2 regions of the Microbacterium sp. KR10-403 genome follow, and region 1 is predicted to be linked to the other one. Evidence: riboswitches for the same ligand, from Rfam matches in the RefSeq annotation. Region 1 holds a riboswitch; the other holds the start of a gene.
The links. Region 1 has a riboswitch for thiamine pyrophosphate ahead of ABMQ42_RS03435 (YkoF family thiamine/hydroxymethylpyrimidine-binding protein). Riboswitches for the same ligand answer to the same signal wherever they lie in the genome.
Positions count from the first base shown of each region.

Region 2: another riboswitch for thiamine pyrophosphate. It lies ahead of ABMQ42_RS10195 (ECF transporter S component); the one in region 1 lies ahead of ABMQ42_RS03435 (YkoF family thiamine/hydroxymethylpyrimidine-binding protein).

Region 1 is NZ_JBEGDC010000001.1:703,547-711,283, reverse strand. It holds gene ABMQ42_RS03460 (beta-galactosidase) at 1-520, opposite strand, end outside; gene ABMQ42_RS03455 (LacI family DNA-binding transcriptional regulator) at 706-1,722, shown strand; gene ABMQ42_RS03450 (PNPOx family protein) at 1,726-2,109, opposite strand; gene ABMQ42_RS03445 (EamA family transporter) at 2,131-3,102, opposite strand; gene ABMQ42_RS03440 (CGNR zinc finger domain-containing protein) at 3,142-3,687, shown strand; TPP riboswitch at 3,728-3,837, shown strand; gene ABMQ42_RS03435 (YkoF family thiamine/hydroxymethylpyrimidine-binding protein) at 3,899-4,540, shown strand; gene ABMQ42_RS03430 (ECF transporter S component) at 4,537-5,166, shown strand; gene ABMQ42_RS03425 (ABC transporter ATP-binding protein) at 5,201-6,841, shown strand; gene ABMQ42_RS03420 (energy-coupling factor transporter transmembrane component T family protein) at 6,838-7,656, shown strand; gene ABMQ42_RS03415 (hypothetical protein) at 7,668-7,737, opposite strand, start outside.
Region 2 is NZ_JBEGDC010000004.1:195,827-203,563, reverse strand. It holds gene ABMQ42_RS10220 (ABC transporter ATP-binding protein) at 1-83, opposite strand, end outside; gene ABMQ42_RS10215 (enoyl-CoA hydratase/isomerase family protein) at 196-1,257, shown strand; gene ABMQ42_RS10210 (J domain-containing protein) at 1,259-2,182, shown strand; gene ABMQ42_RS10205 (SLC13 family permease) at 2,240-3,820, shown strand; gene ABMQ42_RS10200 (D-alanyl-D-alanine carboxypeptidase family protein) at 3,852-5,234, opposite strand; TPP riboswitch at 5,327-5,435, shown strand; gene ABMQ42_RS10195 (ECF transporter S component) at 5,429-6,064, shown strand; gene ABMQ42_RS10190 (ABC transporter ATP-binding protein) at 6,066-7,535, shown strand; gene ABMQ42_RS10185 (energy-coupling factor transporter transmembrane component T family protein) at 7,532-7,737, shown strand, end outside.

The DNA of each region.
Region 1 (7,737 bases):
AGTCGCGGAACGCCTGCACCGACTGCGGCGAGTAGTCCTCGCCGACCGGCACGCCGTACTCGTTGTGCACGTGCCAGAGCACGACCGCGGGGTGGTCGCCGTAGCGCTCGGCCAGCGCCGTGGCGATGCGCACGATGGCGGCGCGGTACGCGGGCGACGACGGCGAGGCCATGCCGCGGGCGCCGAAGCCGAGGATCGTGCCGTCGGCGGTCTGGACGCGGGACTCGGGATGCTGCGCGAAGAACCAGGCCGGCGGGGAAGCCGTCGGCGTGCCGAGGTCGACGGAGATGCCGTTCTCGTGGAGCAGATCGATCACGTCGTCGAGCCAGGCGAAGTCGAACTCGCCCTCGGCGGTCTCGATGAGCGCCCAGGCGAAGATGCCCACGCTGACGAGGTTCACCCCGGCATCGCGCATCAGCGCGACGTCTTCGCGCCACGTCTCGCGGCTCCACTGCTCGGGCGTGTAGTCGCCGCCGTAGGCGATGCCCTGCAGGTCGGGCCAGCGTTCGTGCGAGGTCATGATTCTCCGTTGCATCCAGGACTGTGACCGGTCCCAGTGTGCCTCCCGTGAAGGCGTTCACGCAACTCGCGGAGAGGCCTTCGTTACCCAACCGTGACAGCGTGGGGAGGGATTCACTGTGCACGGTCACAGTACGCACGGATGTTCGCTGCACGCCCGGGCGTGTTCCGGGGTAAAGTCGCTGCGTGAGCGAGCGAACGACAGCGGGCAGACGGCCGACGATCCGCGACGTGGCCGCGGCCGCGGGAGTCTCGCGCGGCACCGTCTCGCGCTACATGAACGGAGGCCACTGGGTCTCTCCCGAAGCGCGCACGGCGATCGAAGACGCGATCGCACGCACCGGGTACACTGCCAACCAGCATGCGCGCAGCCTCGCCACCGGACGCGCCGACTCCCTCGCGTTCCTGGTGACCGAGCCGCAGCAGCTGCTGTTCGCCGATCCGACCTTCGCGCGCCTGCTCAAGGGCGCGGCCGAGGCGCTCGCGCAGCGGTCGATGACGCTCGTTCTGCTCGTGGCATCCACTCCCGCCGAACGCGAGACCGTCACCCACTTCGTGCAGGCGGGCCACGTCGACGGGGTGATGCTCATCTCATCGCACGAGGCCGATCCGCTGCTCGAGAAGCTGGTGGCCGCCGGCGTTCCAACCGTGAGCTGCGGCATCCCGCTCGGCCACGACGTCGAGGTCGGCACGGTCTCGGTCGAAGAGGAGGAGTCGGCCCGGACGATGGTGCGCTACCTGCGCGAGCGGGGCTACCGTCGCATCGCGATGATCGCGGGGCCCGCCGACACTCCCGGCGGCCGCTACCGGCTGAAGGGCTTCCGCGACGAGCTGGGCGACGCGTTCGATCCCGACCTGGTCGCCGACGGCGACTATTCGTTCGCGTCGGGCGCGAACGCGCTCGAACAGCTGCTGCGCGCCGATCGCGACTTCGACGCCGTGTTCGCGGCGAACGACCTGATGGCCGCGGGTGCGGTGTCGGCGCTCCGCCGTGCGGGACTGCGCGTGCCCGATGACGTCGCGGTCGCGGGCTTCGACGACTCGGGGCTCGCCGAGACGAACGAGCCGCCGCTGACCACGATGCGCCAGCCGTGGGAGCGGATCAGCGCCGAGATGGTGTCGCTGCTGCTCGAGGCGGTCGAGGGCGCGACGCCGCGCGCGGTGACGCTGCCGACGACGCTCGTGCGGCGGGCGAGCGCCTGAGACTCAGGTGCGCAGCAGCCGGAACTCGTGACGGCGCAGCAGCGTCAGCAGCGCGGTGGCCGGAAACCCGAACGCCCGTCGGCCGGCATCCGTCGGATAGGGCTCGATCGCGACGATGCGGTGCGGGATGCCGCGGACGACGAGCTCGCATCCGCCGGCGGCCACCACGTTGCGGTACCAGTTGACCTGTTCGCCGTAGGTGAGTTCGGCGATGAAGCCCTCGGGCACCGCGGCGACGATGATCGGCGTCTCGTACACGGTTCCGCTCTTGCGTCCCACGTGCCGCACCAGGCTGAACGGGCCGCGGCCGGTGCGCGCGAGGGCGCTGGTCCACCGGTTGAGGGTGTTCTTCAGCAGCCACAGCCATGCGCGGCGAAGCGGGCCCATGCGTCGAGGATACGGCGTTCGTCACCCCGCGGGTTCGGGCTCGGGGACGGGCTCGACGAGCGCAGGTGCCGGACGCTCGCCGAGCTTGACGATGACGACGCCGACGAGCACGAGCGCGCAGCCGACAGCCTGCAGCGCGTCGGGCAGCTGGCCGAGCAGCATCCATCCGAACAGCATGGCGGCGGCGACCTCCGCGAGGGCGATGAACGACGCCAGGCGCGAGCCGAGCATGCGGGTCGAGACGATGCCGAGCACGTAGGCGAGCGCGGTGGCGAACAGGCCGATCGCGAGCACCGGCACGAACCACGGCACCGTGCCGAAGCGATACGTGACGTCGTGGGTCGACCATGCCATGGGCAGGATGCCGATCGCGCCTGCGAGCGTCAGGGCGACGGCGCCGAGCAGCAGACCGAGGCCGGCCAGGGCGATCGGCGGCAGTCCGGTGTCGCTGCGCGCCGAGAGCACGAAGTAGGCGGCGGCGCCGACCATCGCGCCGAGCGCCCAGAGGATGCCCGCGCCGTCCACGCGTGCGCCGGTGAGGATGTCGAGCATGAGCACGAGCCCGCCGAAGGCGATCACGGCGCCGAGGATGACGCGCCCGGTCGGCCTCTCGCCGCGCCGCACCCACAGCCACAGCACGACGGCGACGGGTGCGGTGTACTCGATGAGCAGGGCGATGCCGACGTCCATGACGGCGACCGCTTGGAAGTAGAAGAGTTGCGTGGCGGTGACCGCGAGCAGTCCGTAGAGCACGATCATGCCGGCGTTCCTGCGAACGGTGCGCCAGCGCCCGCGCAGGGCGAGCAGCGTCGGTGCGAGCAGCACGAGGGCGGCGACCCACACGCGCACGGTGACGGCGGCGCCCGGTGTCCAGCCGGCGTCGATGAGTCCGCGAGCCCAGGCCCCCGACATCCCGAACGACAGCGCGGCGGCGAGGGCGACCAGCACACCCGTACCGACACGGGGGTGGATGTCACTGGTCACAGTACTCATGATCGATGACAGTACGCCGTCGATGTGTAAGATGTCAACATGGTCTTCACCGATGACACAGAAGAAGTGCTGCGCACGGCGGTGTGGTTGGCCAACAGCGCGGAAGACCCCGACACCCTGGTGACGCGTGCGGACTTCGACGGATTCCTTCGGGAGCACCCCTACACGGGGCGGATCGATCGGGATGCTGCGGAGCTCGAAACTCTGCGCGGATTGCGGCCACGCCTGCGCCGGATGCTGCTGGCTCCCCGCGACGACATGGTCGCGGAGGTGAACGCGGCGCTCGCGTCGGTGACCGTGACGCCGCGGCTGGCGCGGCATGAGGGCGTGGACTGGCATCTGCATGCGGTGGCGGATGATCGGCCGCTGCCGGAGCGAGTTCTCGTGGAGACGGCGATGGCGCTGATCGACGTGATCCGCGCCGAGGAGGGCAGTCGCATCACGGTGTGCGCCGACGACGAGTGCGAGGCCATCGCGCTGGATCTCTCGCGCAACCGTTCGAAGCGCTATTGCTCGACCGCGTGCGCGAACCGCAATGCGGTGGCGGCATATCGCGCGCGGCGCGCCGCCGACTCCGGGCGCTGAGCGACGACGTGCGCGCGCGACGACCGCGCCGCGCTACACTTCCTGCGTACACGGGAGTCCGGTGAGCCGGGCTGAGAGGAAGGTCTTCAACCTTCGACCGTCGAACCTGATCCGGATCATGCCGGCGCAGGGAGGCAGCATTCTCGACGTGTGCGCGGCACCGCGTCGCGCACACACCCGTGCCTACCTCTGAGGAGAAAGGGCACGCAACGTGCATTCCGTCACGCAGGAAACCCCGCAAGAAACGCAAGGCACCCCGACACCGCAGGAGTTCGGTGTCGGCGGGCGCATCACCCTCGCGGTCATGAGCGACGACTACATCGACGTCATCCTCACCGCCCTCGCCGAGGCGGCGGCCGACGCCGCGGAGCTCGACGTCGCCACCGACGACGTGAGCACCTGGGCGACCGGCGACGAGACGGCGCTGGCGACCTACTTCGCACGCCTGATCGCCGCGGCCTCGCGCGGCGGCCGTCATGTGAGCGCGACGGTGATGTTCTCGCGGGGATGCCCCGGCGAGGTGCGCTGCGCGCTGCCGACCGGGCGCGGCCTCGTCTCGCCCCTCCCGGTGGTGCCGCCGACCGGCGTCACCGCGTCGGCGCAGTGGGCGCTGTATCCGCTCGACGACAGCGGCACCGCCGACCACATGCGCGACATCCACGCCGCCATCGAGGCCGCGCGCGAGAACGGCAGCTTCGTGCGCAGCGACCGCTACACGACGCGCCTGCACGGCGACGTCGCGACGGTCCTCGAGACCGTCGCGGGCGGCTGGGTGCGCGTCGGCCGCACGGTGCCGCACGTGACCACGCACGTCACGATCTCGGTGAACAGCCCGAGCGAGGTCACGGCATGAGCGCGCCCGCAGAAGCTTTCGAGACCGCCGCGACGGCGCGCGAGAACCGCGGCTGGACCCTGCGCGACATCATGCTCGTGGTTGTGCTCGGCGTGGTCGCCGGCTTCCTCTACTGGGCGCTCGTGCAGGCCTGGACGTGGCTGTCGGTGCTCGCCGGCCCTCTCGGCGACATCACCCAGCACGTACTCCTGGGCGGGTGGCTGCTGGTCGCCCCGATCGCCGTGGCGATCGTTCGCCGCCCGTTCGCGGGCGTCGCCGCCGAGATCCTCGCGTCGGTGATCGAGGTCGTCTTCCTCGGCTCGGCCGTCGGCCCGCTGCTGTTCGTTGCGGCGGGCATCCAGGGCGCCGGCAGCGAGCTCCCGTTCGCACTGACCCGCTACCGCCGTTACGGATGGCTGCAGTACGCGCTCTCTGGCGCACTCGGGGCCGGGTTCGTGTTCTTCTACTCGGCGTTCCGCTCGGGCTGGTACGGCACCGATCTGTTCTGGATCCGCCTCGTGGTCCAGGTGCTGTCGGGCATCGTGTTCGGCGGGCTGCTGGCGAAGCCGATCGTCGCGGGCCTGGCCCGCACCGGCGTGGTCGACAACTTCGCGATCGGTCGCGACCGTGCCGCACGCGCTGACTGAGCACGGGCGAGCGCCGGCGCGCACGGGAGCGGACGTGGATGCCGCATCCGTCGCCTTCGGCACACGCACGGTGCTCGAGGGCGTGAGCGTCGACTTCCCTCCCGGCAGCCGCACGATCGTCTTCGGCCCCTCGGGCGCCGGCAAGTCGACGCTGCTCGACGCCCTGTCGGGCGTCGTTCCGCACTCGGTGACCGCGACCATGCGCGGGCGCGCGACGGTCGGCGGGATCGCGACCGCCGAGACCACCGTCGTCGAGCTCGCCCGCACCGTCGGCGCGCTCGCGCAGGACCCCGACGCGCAGCTGTGCATGGTCGACGTCGACGCCGAGGTCGCCTTCGGGCTCGAGAACCACGGCGTCGCGCGCGGCGATATGGACGCCCGCATCACCGCGTCGCTGGAGGTGGTGGATGCCGCAGACCTGCGCGGCCGCGGCATCCACTCCCTCTCCGGCGGGCAGCGCCAGCGGGTGGCTCTCGCGGCCGTGCTCGCGTCCGAACCCGGGGTGCTGCTGCTCGACGAGCCGACCTCGATGCTCGACGCCGATGGGGTGGTCGCCGTGCGCGCGGCCGTCGATGCGGCCGTCGCCGCCACCGGCGCGACCACGGTGCTCGTCGAGCACCGTCTCGACGATCTGGCCGATGCGGGGGCGATGCCCGAGCGTGCGCTCGTGCTCGACGACGCCGGGCGCGTGGCGCCGACCGGCGCGACGGCCGAGGTGCTGGCGAGCCACGCGGCTGCGCTGCGTGACGCGGGGTGCTGGCTTCCGCTCGACGCCGAGCTGCAGGCGATCACCGGGACCCCGGGCGGGCTCGAGGCCGCGGCGAATCGTGCATACCTCGATGCACTGCCGCGGGCCGCGTCCGGCGCCGTGCCCGACCCCGGGCCGACGCTGCTCGAAGCGCAAGGCCTGAGCGTCGGCGCATCGGAACCGGTGCTCGACGACGTGTCGCTCGACCTTCGTGCGGGCGAGGTCGTGCTGCTGCTGGGCCGCAACGGCGCCGGCAAATCGACGCTGCTGCGCACGCTCGCAGGCCTCCAGCGGCCTCTCGGCGGGACGGTGACGAGCCGGGAGGCCCGCCGTCCCGCCGGGATGGTCTTCCAGAACCCCGAGCACCAGTTCGTGGGGCGCACGGCGGCCGGCGAGATCGCGCACGGGCTCGACGGCGCGCCGGCCAGGCGCGGGAGGCGGCGGCGTGGGGACGCCGCCTCCTCCGCGCGCGTCGAGCGCGCCCTGGCCGCGCATCGCCTGGGGCACGTGCGCGAGAGCAGCCCGTACCGCCTGTCGGGTGGTGAGAAGCGACGCCTGAGCCTGGCCGCGATGCTCGTGCACGACCGGCCCGTGCTCATCGCCGACGAACCCACCTTCGGGCTCGACCGGCGCGATGCCCTGCAGGCCGCGCGCCTGCTGCGAGGCGCCGCCGCCGACGGACGCGCCGTGCTCGCGGCATCCCACGACCTCCGCTCGCTGGCCGCCGTCGCCGACCGTGCGATCGTCATCGACGAGGGGAAGGTCGTCCGCGACGGCGACCTCGCCGACGTGCTGCGCGACGGCCCCCTGCTGCGCCGCGCGGGCGTGCGGGTGCCGCGGCTGATCGAGCACCTGCTGACGCGCTGCCGGACGACCGCGGACCTGCACGCCGCACTCGACGCCTACGACGGAGTGCCGTCGCGATGAGCACGGGCTCTCCGACCGACCTCCGCCGCCATCTGGCGGGCCCGCTCGCGCGACGCAATCCGAGCGTCAAGCTCGCGCTGCTGTTCGCGGTGTCGCTCGCGCTGCTGTTCGTGTTCGACGTGCCGACGCTCGCGGTGCTCTACGTCATGGCGGTCGCGGCGGTGCTTACGGCACGGGCCGTGCCGGTGCGCACGCTCGTGCTCGGGCATGTGCCGTTCGTCGCGTTCGCCGTCGGGCTCTTCGTCGCGAACACGCTGACGCGGCCGGGCACGGTGCTGTGGCAGGCCGGCCTGCTGCGCATCACGCAGGAGGGCCTCGACATCGGCCTCGCCCTCGCGCTGCGCACGCTCGCGACCGGAGTGCTCTCGATCGCGTTCATCGTGTCGACCGATCCGGTCGCGCTCATGACGAGCGCGCACCAGCACCTGCGCCTCGACATCCGCGTCTCGAGCGCGCTGCTCGCGGGGTATCGCATGCTGCAGACGATGGGCGCCGAGTGGCAGACGATCCGGGCGGCGCACCTCGTGCGCGCCCCGATCGGACGGGACGGGATGCCGCGGCTCGGCCCCTCCGGCCACGTCGCGGCCGCGGGGGCGCTGCTCATCGGCTCACTGCGTCGCGGCGAGCGCATCGCGCGGGCGCTCGAGCAGCGCGGGCTGGGCCTCGCCCCACGCACGGTGTGGCGGCCGGTCGCCCTCACGGCGCGGGATGCGCTCTTCGCCGCGGGCGTGCTCGCCGTGCTGGCGGCCGTCCTCGTCGCGTCGGCTCTGACCGGGTCGCTCACCGGTCCGGGCGCCCTGTTCGGCGCGGGGTGAGGGCGGCGCCGCTACCGCTTCTTCTTGCGCAGCCGTTCGTACCATCCGCTCACGCTGATCGCCGTGGGCACGTCGTGACCC
Region 2 (7,737 bases), on a different contig from region 1:
CGTGCGGTGAGGCCGTCGACGGCGAGCACCGACCCGAAGCGCTTGGACAGTCCTGCGAACTCGAGCACCTGACCTTCGGGCATGCCGAACCTCTCGTCGCATGGGCAATCGTCCTCCCTATCTTGGCGGAAAGTCACGATTCTGTCCTCCCCCCTGTGCAGGTGTCGCCCACATCGCCCGGGTAACCTGGCGAACGTGTCAGAGTCGCCCGATACCCCTGAGCCCACCGTCCTCGCCCGCGTCGAAGGCGCCGTGGGCCGACTGACCCTCAATCGCCCGCGCGCGATCAACGCCCTCGACCTCGCGATGATCGGCCTCATCGACGAGGCGCTCGATGCGTGGGAGGCCGACTCGACCGTCACCGTCGTGGTGCTCGACGGCGCCGGGGACCGCGGACTGTGCGCGGGCGGCGACGTGCGCAGCCTGCACGATGAGATCGTCGCCGGACGCCCCGCGGACACGGCGGCGTTCTTCCTGGCCGAGTACCGGCTGAACGCGCGCCTGGCCGAGTATCCGAAGCCGATCGTGACGCTCGCCGACGGCATCACCATGGGCGGCGGCATCGGCCTCGCCTCGCATGCGGCCCTTCGCGTGGTCACCGAGCGCTCGAAGCTCGCGATGCCCGAGACCCGCATCGGCTTCACCCCCGACGTGGGCGGCACGTGGCTGCTGGGTCGCGCCCCGGGGCATCTCGGCGAGTATCTCGGCGTGACGGGGACGACGCTGGATGCCGCAGACGCCGTCTACGCCGGGTTCGCCGACCACCTCGTGCCCAGCGATCGGCTCGACGCGCTGCGGGCGGCGCTCGCCGGCGGCGGAGACCCCGCCGCGACCGTGCGGGAGTTCGCGGTCGCGCCGGGTGCCTCGCGGCTGGAAGCCGCCCGCGCCTGGGTCGATGAGACGTTCTCGGCCGACACCCTGGTGGAGGTCGTCGAGCGCCTGCGCACATATGCCGAGCCCGCAGCATCCACCGCACTCGACCTCATGGGCGAGCTCGCGCCCACCGGCATGACGGTGACGTTCGAGGCGATCCGTCGTGCGCGCGAACTGCCCGGCCTGCGGGCCGACCTCGCGCAGGAGTACGGCCTGGTCATGTGGTTCGCGCACACGCAGCCCGATCTCATCGAGGGGATCCGCGCGCAGCTGGTCGACAAGACCCGCGATCCGCACTGGAACCCGGCGTCGCTCGCCGACGTCGACCCGGCCACGGTCGAGGCGGCGTTCGCGTCGGTGCCCGCGCTGCCGCTCTGGGCCTGACGTGTTCGACAGCCCCCTCTCGGCCTCGGCGTACGAGGTGCTCGGCGTCGAGCCGGCGGCCGATGACGACGTGCTCCGCAAGGCATATCGTCTGCGGCTGCGCCAGACGCACCCCGACACCGGGGGAGACGCGGCGCTGTTCATCCAGGTGCAACGCGCGTGGGAGCTTGTCGGCACCCCGGAGGCCCGCGCGGCCTATGACCGCGGGCACGGGTTCGGCGCGGCGGCTCCCACCGCCGCGGACTGGAGCGGATGGCACGCCCCCGCGGCCCGCGCCGACACCCGGCCGCGCGCGCGGTCGAGCGGGCAGCCTGGCGGACGCCGGCGCGAGCAGTTCCTCACGCTGATCCGCGAGTGGGCGGGGCGGGGCGTCGACCTGCCCGACCCGTACGATCCGGCGCTCGTCCGGACGGCGCCGGTCGAGATCCGGCGGCTGCTGGCCGATGCGCTCGCCGAAGAGGCCACCGCGCGCATCGTCGCGGATCTCGGCATGGGATACACCGTCTGGCACGATGTGGCGGCCGGGCGGCATCCCGACGAGAAGGTCGATCACGTCGTGCTCGCGCCGAGCGGACTGTACGGGATCCTGTCCGAAGACCTCGGCGGGCCGGTGCGCACGCGGCGGGGCGAGCTGGTGGGCGACACCGTGGCCGGGACCCCGATCGCCGACCTGATCGCGGGCATGCGCACGATCGCGCGCGCGGCGCACGTCCGCTTCGGCGGGGCGATCGTCGTGCTACCCGACGACGACCTCGTCCAGCCGGTGGAGCAGCTCGGAAAGGTGCGCGGCGTGCGCACCGCGCTGGTCGCGCGCAGCTCGCTGGCGAACGTGCTGCGCCAGGGGATCCCCGGCGCGCCCGAGATTGGCGGCAACGAGATCTTCGACGTGCGCACGCGCCTGAATCAGACCCTGCGCTTCGCGTAGCGGGCGCGGGCGGCCCGTCCTCCCCGCGGCGACACACCGCACGAGTAGGCTCGCCGCGTGGACCCCGTGATCGCGACGTTCGTCATCCTCGGACTGGCCGTGATCGCGTTCGTGAGCGGGAAGATCGCGCTGCCGGTGGTGGCGCTGGGCGTCGCGCTCGCGCTCTGGGCCACCGGCGTGCTCACCCTTCCCGAAGCGCTGTCGGGCTTCGGCGACCCGACGGTCGTGTTCATCGCGACGCTGTTCGTCGTCAGCGAGTCACTCGACGCGACCGGGGTCACGGCCTGGGTGGGTCAGCGGGTGATCGGCCGCGTCGGCACACGCCGCGGCATCCTGCTCATCGCCGTCATGATCATCGCGGCGGTGATGTCCGCGTTCATCAGCATCAACGGCGCCGTTGCCGCGCTGCTGCCGGTGGTCGTGGCCGTCGCCGTGCGCGCCGGGATCGTGCCCTCGAAGCTGCTCATCCCGCTCGCGTTCGCCGCGAGCGCGGGGTCTTTGCTGACCCTGACCGGCACGCCCGTGAACGTGGTGGTGTCGGATGCCGCGGTGAACGCCGGCGGGCGGACATTCGGTTTCTTCGAGTTCGCCCTGGTGGGCATCCCGCTCGTCGTGCTCACTGTGGTCTTCACCACGGTGTTCGGCGAGCGACTGCTGCCCCGGCGCGAGCCCGAGCACCTGGACGTGCCCGACACGAGCCGGGCCGCCCAGCGCCTGCGCGAGAGCTACGCGGTCACGGCGGAGACCGGTCAGCTCTTCAGCGCCCGGGAGGGCGCCGCGGAGGTCATGATCGCGCCGCGGTCGCGGCTCGTCGGCCGCACGATCTATGCGGGCATGACCACGCGTGAGGAAGACCTCGTGATCCTGGGCCTGCGCCGCGGTGGAAGCGACGTGGACGCCACCCACACCCACAGCGGCGAGCTCACGCTCCAGGCCGGCGACTCGGTGCTCGTGCAGGGGCCGTGGGCGGCGCTGGAGCGCTATGTGCGCTCGCCCGACGTCATCGCGGTCACCCAGCCGCAGACGCTGCGGCGGGCCGTGCCGCTCGGGCGCGGCGCGAAGCGGGCGCTGGTCGTCCTCGCCCTGATGGTCGTGCTGCTGGCCACCGGCGTCGTGCCGCCGGCGGTCGCCGGCCTTCTGGCCGCCGGCGCGCTCATCGTCACCCGCGTGCTGACCCTGGCGCAGGTCTACCACTCGATCTCGTGGACCACGGTGATCCTCATCGCGGGGATGTTCCCGCTCTCCGACGCATTCGTCTCGACGGGGGCGGCGGATGTCGTCTCGAACGTCGTCCTGACCATGACCGGCGGCGCCTCGCCCGTCCTGGCGCTGCTCGTGCTGTGCGTCGTGGCCCTGATCCTCGGTCAGTTCATCTCGAACCTGGCGACGGTGCTGATCCTGGTGCCGATCGCGGTGTCGGTGTCGCAGACGCTGGATGTCAGCATCCAGCCCTTCATGATGGGCCTGACGGTCATCGGCGCCGCCGCGTTCTTCACCCCGATCGCGACCCCCGTGAACCTCATGGTGATGCAGCCCGGCGGGTACCGGTTCGGCGACTACTGGCGGCTCGGCCTGCCGCTGGCACTCATCTACCTTCTGATGGCCGTGGTCTACGTGCCGCTCATCTGGAAGTTCTGACGCCGCCGGGTTCTGACGCCGCCGCCGCGCGTCAGCCGATGCCGAGCAGGTCGAGCGGGTGGGTCAGCCGCCACCCCAGGCTGGGCCCGGTCAGCTCCGAGTCCAGCGTCACCGACACCGTCGACGAGTTCAGCGGACCGCTCGCCGTCAGCGTGCCCGCCTTGGCACCCGCCGCCCAGTCACCGAGATCGAGATCGGCCGTCACCTTCGCCGCGGCACCGTTCCACAGGACGACGACCGCGTCCTTCGCGGTCGTGATCGGCACGGTCTCACCCCAGCGCGTGTGCACGGTGCCCACCGTCGTGCCGGCGGTGACCGACGGCGACGCCTTCAGCTGCTTCTGCACCTGGGCGAGCAGATCGCGCGACACCGACCAGCGCTTCTTGTCGGTCGGCTGGTTGAGCACAGCCGAGTACGTCCGCACGGTGATGCCGTCGATCTCGACGTCTTTGACCGCGAGCAGGTTGTAGCCGTCGAGGCTGCCGGTCTTCAGCCCCACGACGCCCTTGTCGGCGAGCAGCTCGTTGGTGTTCTCCACCGAGCCCGCGCCGGGCAGCGTGAGCTTCTTCGTCTTGACGATCCCGGCGATGACCGGGTCGTCCATCGCCAGTTCGGCCACGTCGATGAGGGCCGTCGGCGTCGCGGTGTTGCCCGCGTCGAAACCGGTGGGGTCCGCGATCGTGATGCCGGAGATGCCCCGTGCGTGCAGCCACGCGTTCGCGGCGCTGGCGAAGGTCGCGTCCGATCCCCACCAGGTGGCGCCAAGGCGTGCGGCGTAGTTGTTCGCCGAGCCGATCAGCATGCCCTGCAGCACCTGGTACTCGGTCAGCGACGCGCCCACCGGTACGTCGAGCGCCGACTCGCCGCGGGCCCGGTACTGCCAGTACTCGAGCATGTCGTTGTAGGTGAACGCGAACTCCTGGCCCTGGTCCTTCTTGGTGACCGGACTCTCGTCGAGCACCATGAGCGCCGTCACGACCTTCGTGATGCTCGCGATCGAGCTCTGGTCGGCGGTCGAGGCGGTCGGCTTGCCCAAGCCCTCGACGCCGACTCCCGCGGCCCCGCTCTTCGGCCACGTCAGTGCGGCGGCCTTTGCCGTGACCTGCTGCAGGTCGGCCTTCGCCACCGTCGGGGCGACGGCCGTCAGCGGCCACACCGCCATCGAGACGCAGTACGCGAGCACGATCGCCACGACGATCCCGATGGGCACCAGCACGCCGGGGCGCAGGGGAGAGCGACGCGGCCGCTCGGCGAGCAGGTCGACCGACGCGGGCTGAGCCGTCGAGGTCACGTCGAGGGGCAGCGACCGCGTGGGGGCGGTGAGGGATGCGGCATCCCACCAGCCGAGCGCCGACGCGCTGTCTGCGGTGGACGACGCCGCCGGCTCGTCGGTCGGCGGGTCGGTGGTGTTCACCAGCCCAAAATACCCGACGGGTCTTTGAACCGGTGATGCACGAGCGGCCTGTCATCGGCGAGGCCGAGTCGCCGTGGCGCCGCTATAGTTGTCGGCATAACCACGGGAGTCCGGTGTGCCGGGCTGAGAGGAAGCGCCAACGCTTCGACCGTCGAACCTGATCTGGGTCATGCCAGCGCAGGAAGGGAGCTTCAATGCACACAACCACGTCCGCAGGGCCGAAGGCCGCGGCATCCACTGGTCGTCTGAACTGGCGCGTCGTCGACATCGTCGTCGCCGCCGTCCTCGGCGTCGCGATCGGCCTGGTCTTCTGGGCCTGGAACACGATCGGCTACGCATGGTTCGAAGCCGCCGACGCGCTCACCCCCGGGTTCGGCGGCATCGCCGTCGGCATCTGGCTGATCGGCGGTGTCGTGGGTGGGCTGGTCATCCGCAAGCCGGGCGCCGCCCTGCTGGTCGAAGTGGTGGCCGCGGTCGTCTCGATGCTGATCGGCAACGTCTGGGGCGTCTCGACGGTGCTGGAGGGCATCGCACAGGGGCTCGGCGCCGAGCTGGTCTTCCTGCTGTTCCTCTACCGCCGGTTCACCCTGCCGGTCGCGATGCTGGCCGGCGTCGTCTCCGCGCTCGGATCCTGGATCTTCGAGCTGTTCTACGGCAGCTCGCCCAACATCCTCAAGACGGTGGAGTTCAATCTCATCTATCTCGGCACGCTGGTCGTCTCGGGAGCGCTGCTGGCGGGGCTCGTCGGTTGGCTGCTCGTGCGGGCGCTCGCCGCAACGGGGGCGCTCAGCCGTTTCGCGGCCGGGCGGGAAGCGCGCGAAGAGGTCTGAGATGACCCGTCCGGCGCGTGTCGAGGCGACGGGGTGGGGCTGGCGCTACGCCGGCCGCAAGGCCCCGGCGGTGCGCGATGTCACCTTCACGGTCGAACCCGGTGAGCGCGTGCTGCTGCTGGGCGCCTCCGGCGCGGGCAAGTCGACTCTGCTCGCCGGCATCGCCGGGCTTCTCGGCGGGGCCGATGAAGGCGAGCTCACGGGAACCATCACCGTCGACGGCGAGCCTCCCGAGGCGCAGCGCGGCCGGGTCGGGCTGGTCCTGCAGGATCCGGATGCCGGGGTCGTGCTCTCGCGCGTCGGCGACGATGTCGCCTTCGGCTGCGAGAACCTCGGTGTTCCGCCGTCCCAGATGCCGGCGCGCATCGCCGAGGCGCTCGATGCCGTGGGACTGGATGTGCCGCTGGACCGCTCCACCGCGCAGCTGTCGGGCGGTCAGAAGCAGCGCTTGGCGATCGCCGGGGTGCTCGCCATGCGCCCCGGCGTCGTGCTGCTCGACGAGCCCACCGCCAACCTCGACCCGGCCGGCGTGCGCGAGGTGCGAGCGGCCATCGAGCGCACGGTGGCGGCGACGGGCGCCACGCTCATCGTCATCGAGCACCGCACCGAGGTGTGGGCCGATCTGATGACGCGGGTCATCGTGCTCGACGCCGCGGGCGGCCTGCTGGCAGACGGGACTCCCGATGAGGTGTTCGCCGCCGAAGGGGCGACTCTGGCCGCAGCGGGTGTCTGGGTGCCGGGGCGCGACATCGAGCTTCCGCGGCTGGCGATGGGGGTGGATGCCGCACCGGTGCTGTCGGCGCACGACCTGGCCGTCTCGCGCGACCGGCGCACCGCAGTGCGCGCCGGTCTCTCGTTCGGCGTGCCGGCGGGGGCCGCGACCGTCATCACCGGGCCCAACGGGGTCGGCAAGTCGACGCTCGCGCTCACGCTCGCCGGTCTCCTCCCCGAGTTCGCCGGCGAAGTGCTGGCGGCGCCCGAGTTGGAGGGGCGGCGTGGTCGCCGCCCCTCGCTGTGGCGCTCGCGCGAGCTGCTCACGCGGATCGGCACGGTCTTCCAAGAGCCCGAGCACCAGTTCCTCGCGCAGACGGTGCGCGACGAGCTGGCCGTGGGCCCGCGCGCCCTTCGGCGCGACACCGCGACGGTGGACGGCATCGTCGACGGGCTGCTCGAGCGTCTGGACCTTGCCCATCTCGCCCGCGCGAACCCGTTCACCCTCTCCGGCGGACAGAAGCGTCGCCTCTCCGTGGCCACGGTGCTCGCCAGCGGGCCCCGCGTCGTCGTGCTCGATGAGCCGACCTTCGGCCAGGACCGTCTCGGCTGGATCTCTCTCGTCCACCTCCTGCAGGAGGAGATCGGCCGCGGCACGGCCGTGGTCACCGTGACGCACGACGAGGCCGTGGCGCGCTACCTGGGCGGGCAGCGCATCGGGCTGGTCGCAGACCCGACGGCCCGAGGAGTGGCCGCATGAGCACTCTGACCGCACGGCCGCGGTCTGCGGCATCCACGTCTCACCCCGCGGGCGACGCGGCCTGGCTTGACGGCGTGAACCCCGCGACGAAGATCGTTCTCGCACTGGTGCTGTCGATCCCGCTGCTCGCGTCGATCGACCCGGTGAGTGCGCTGGTCGCCGTCGCACTGCAGCTGCTGTGCGTGCCGCTGACCGGGCTGCG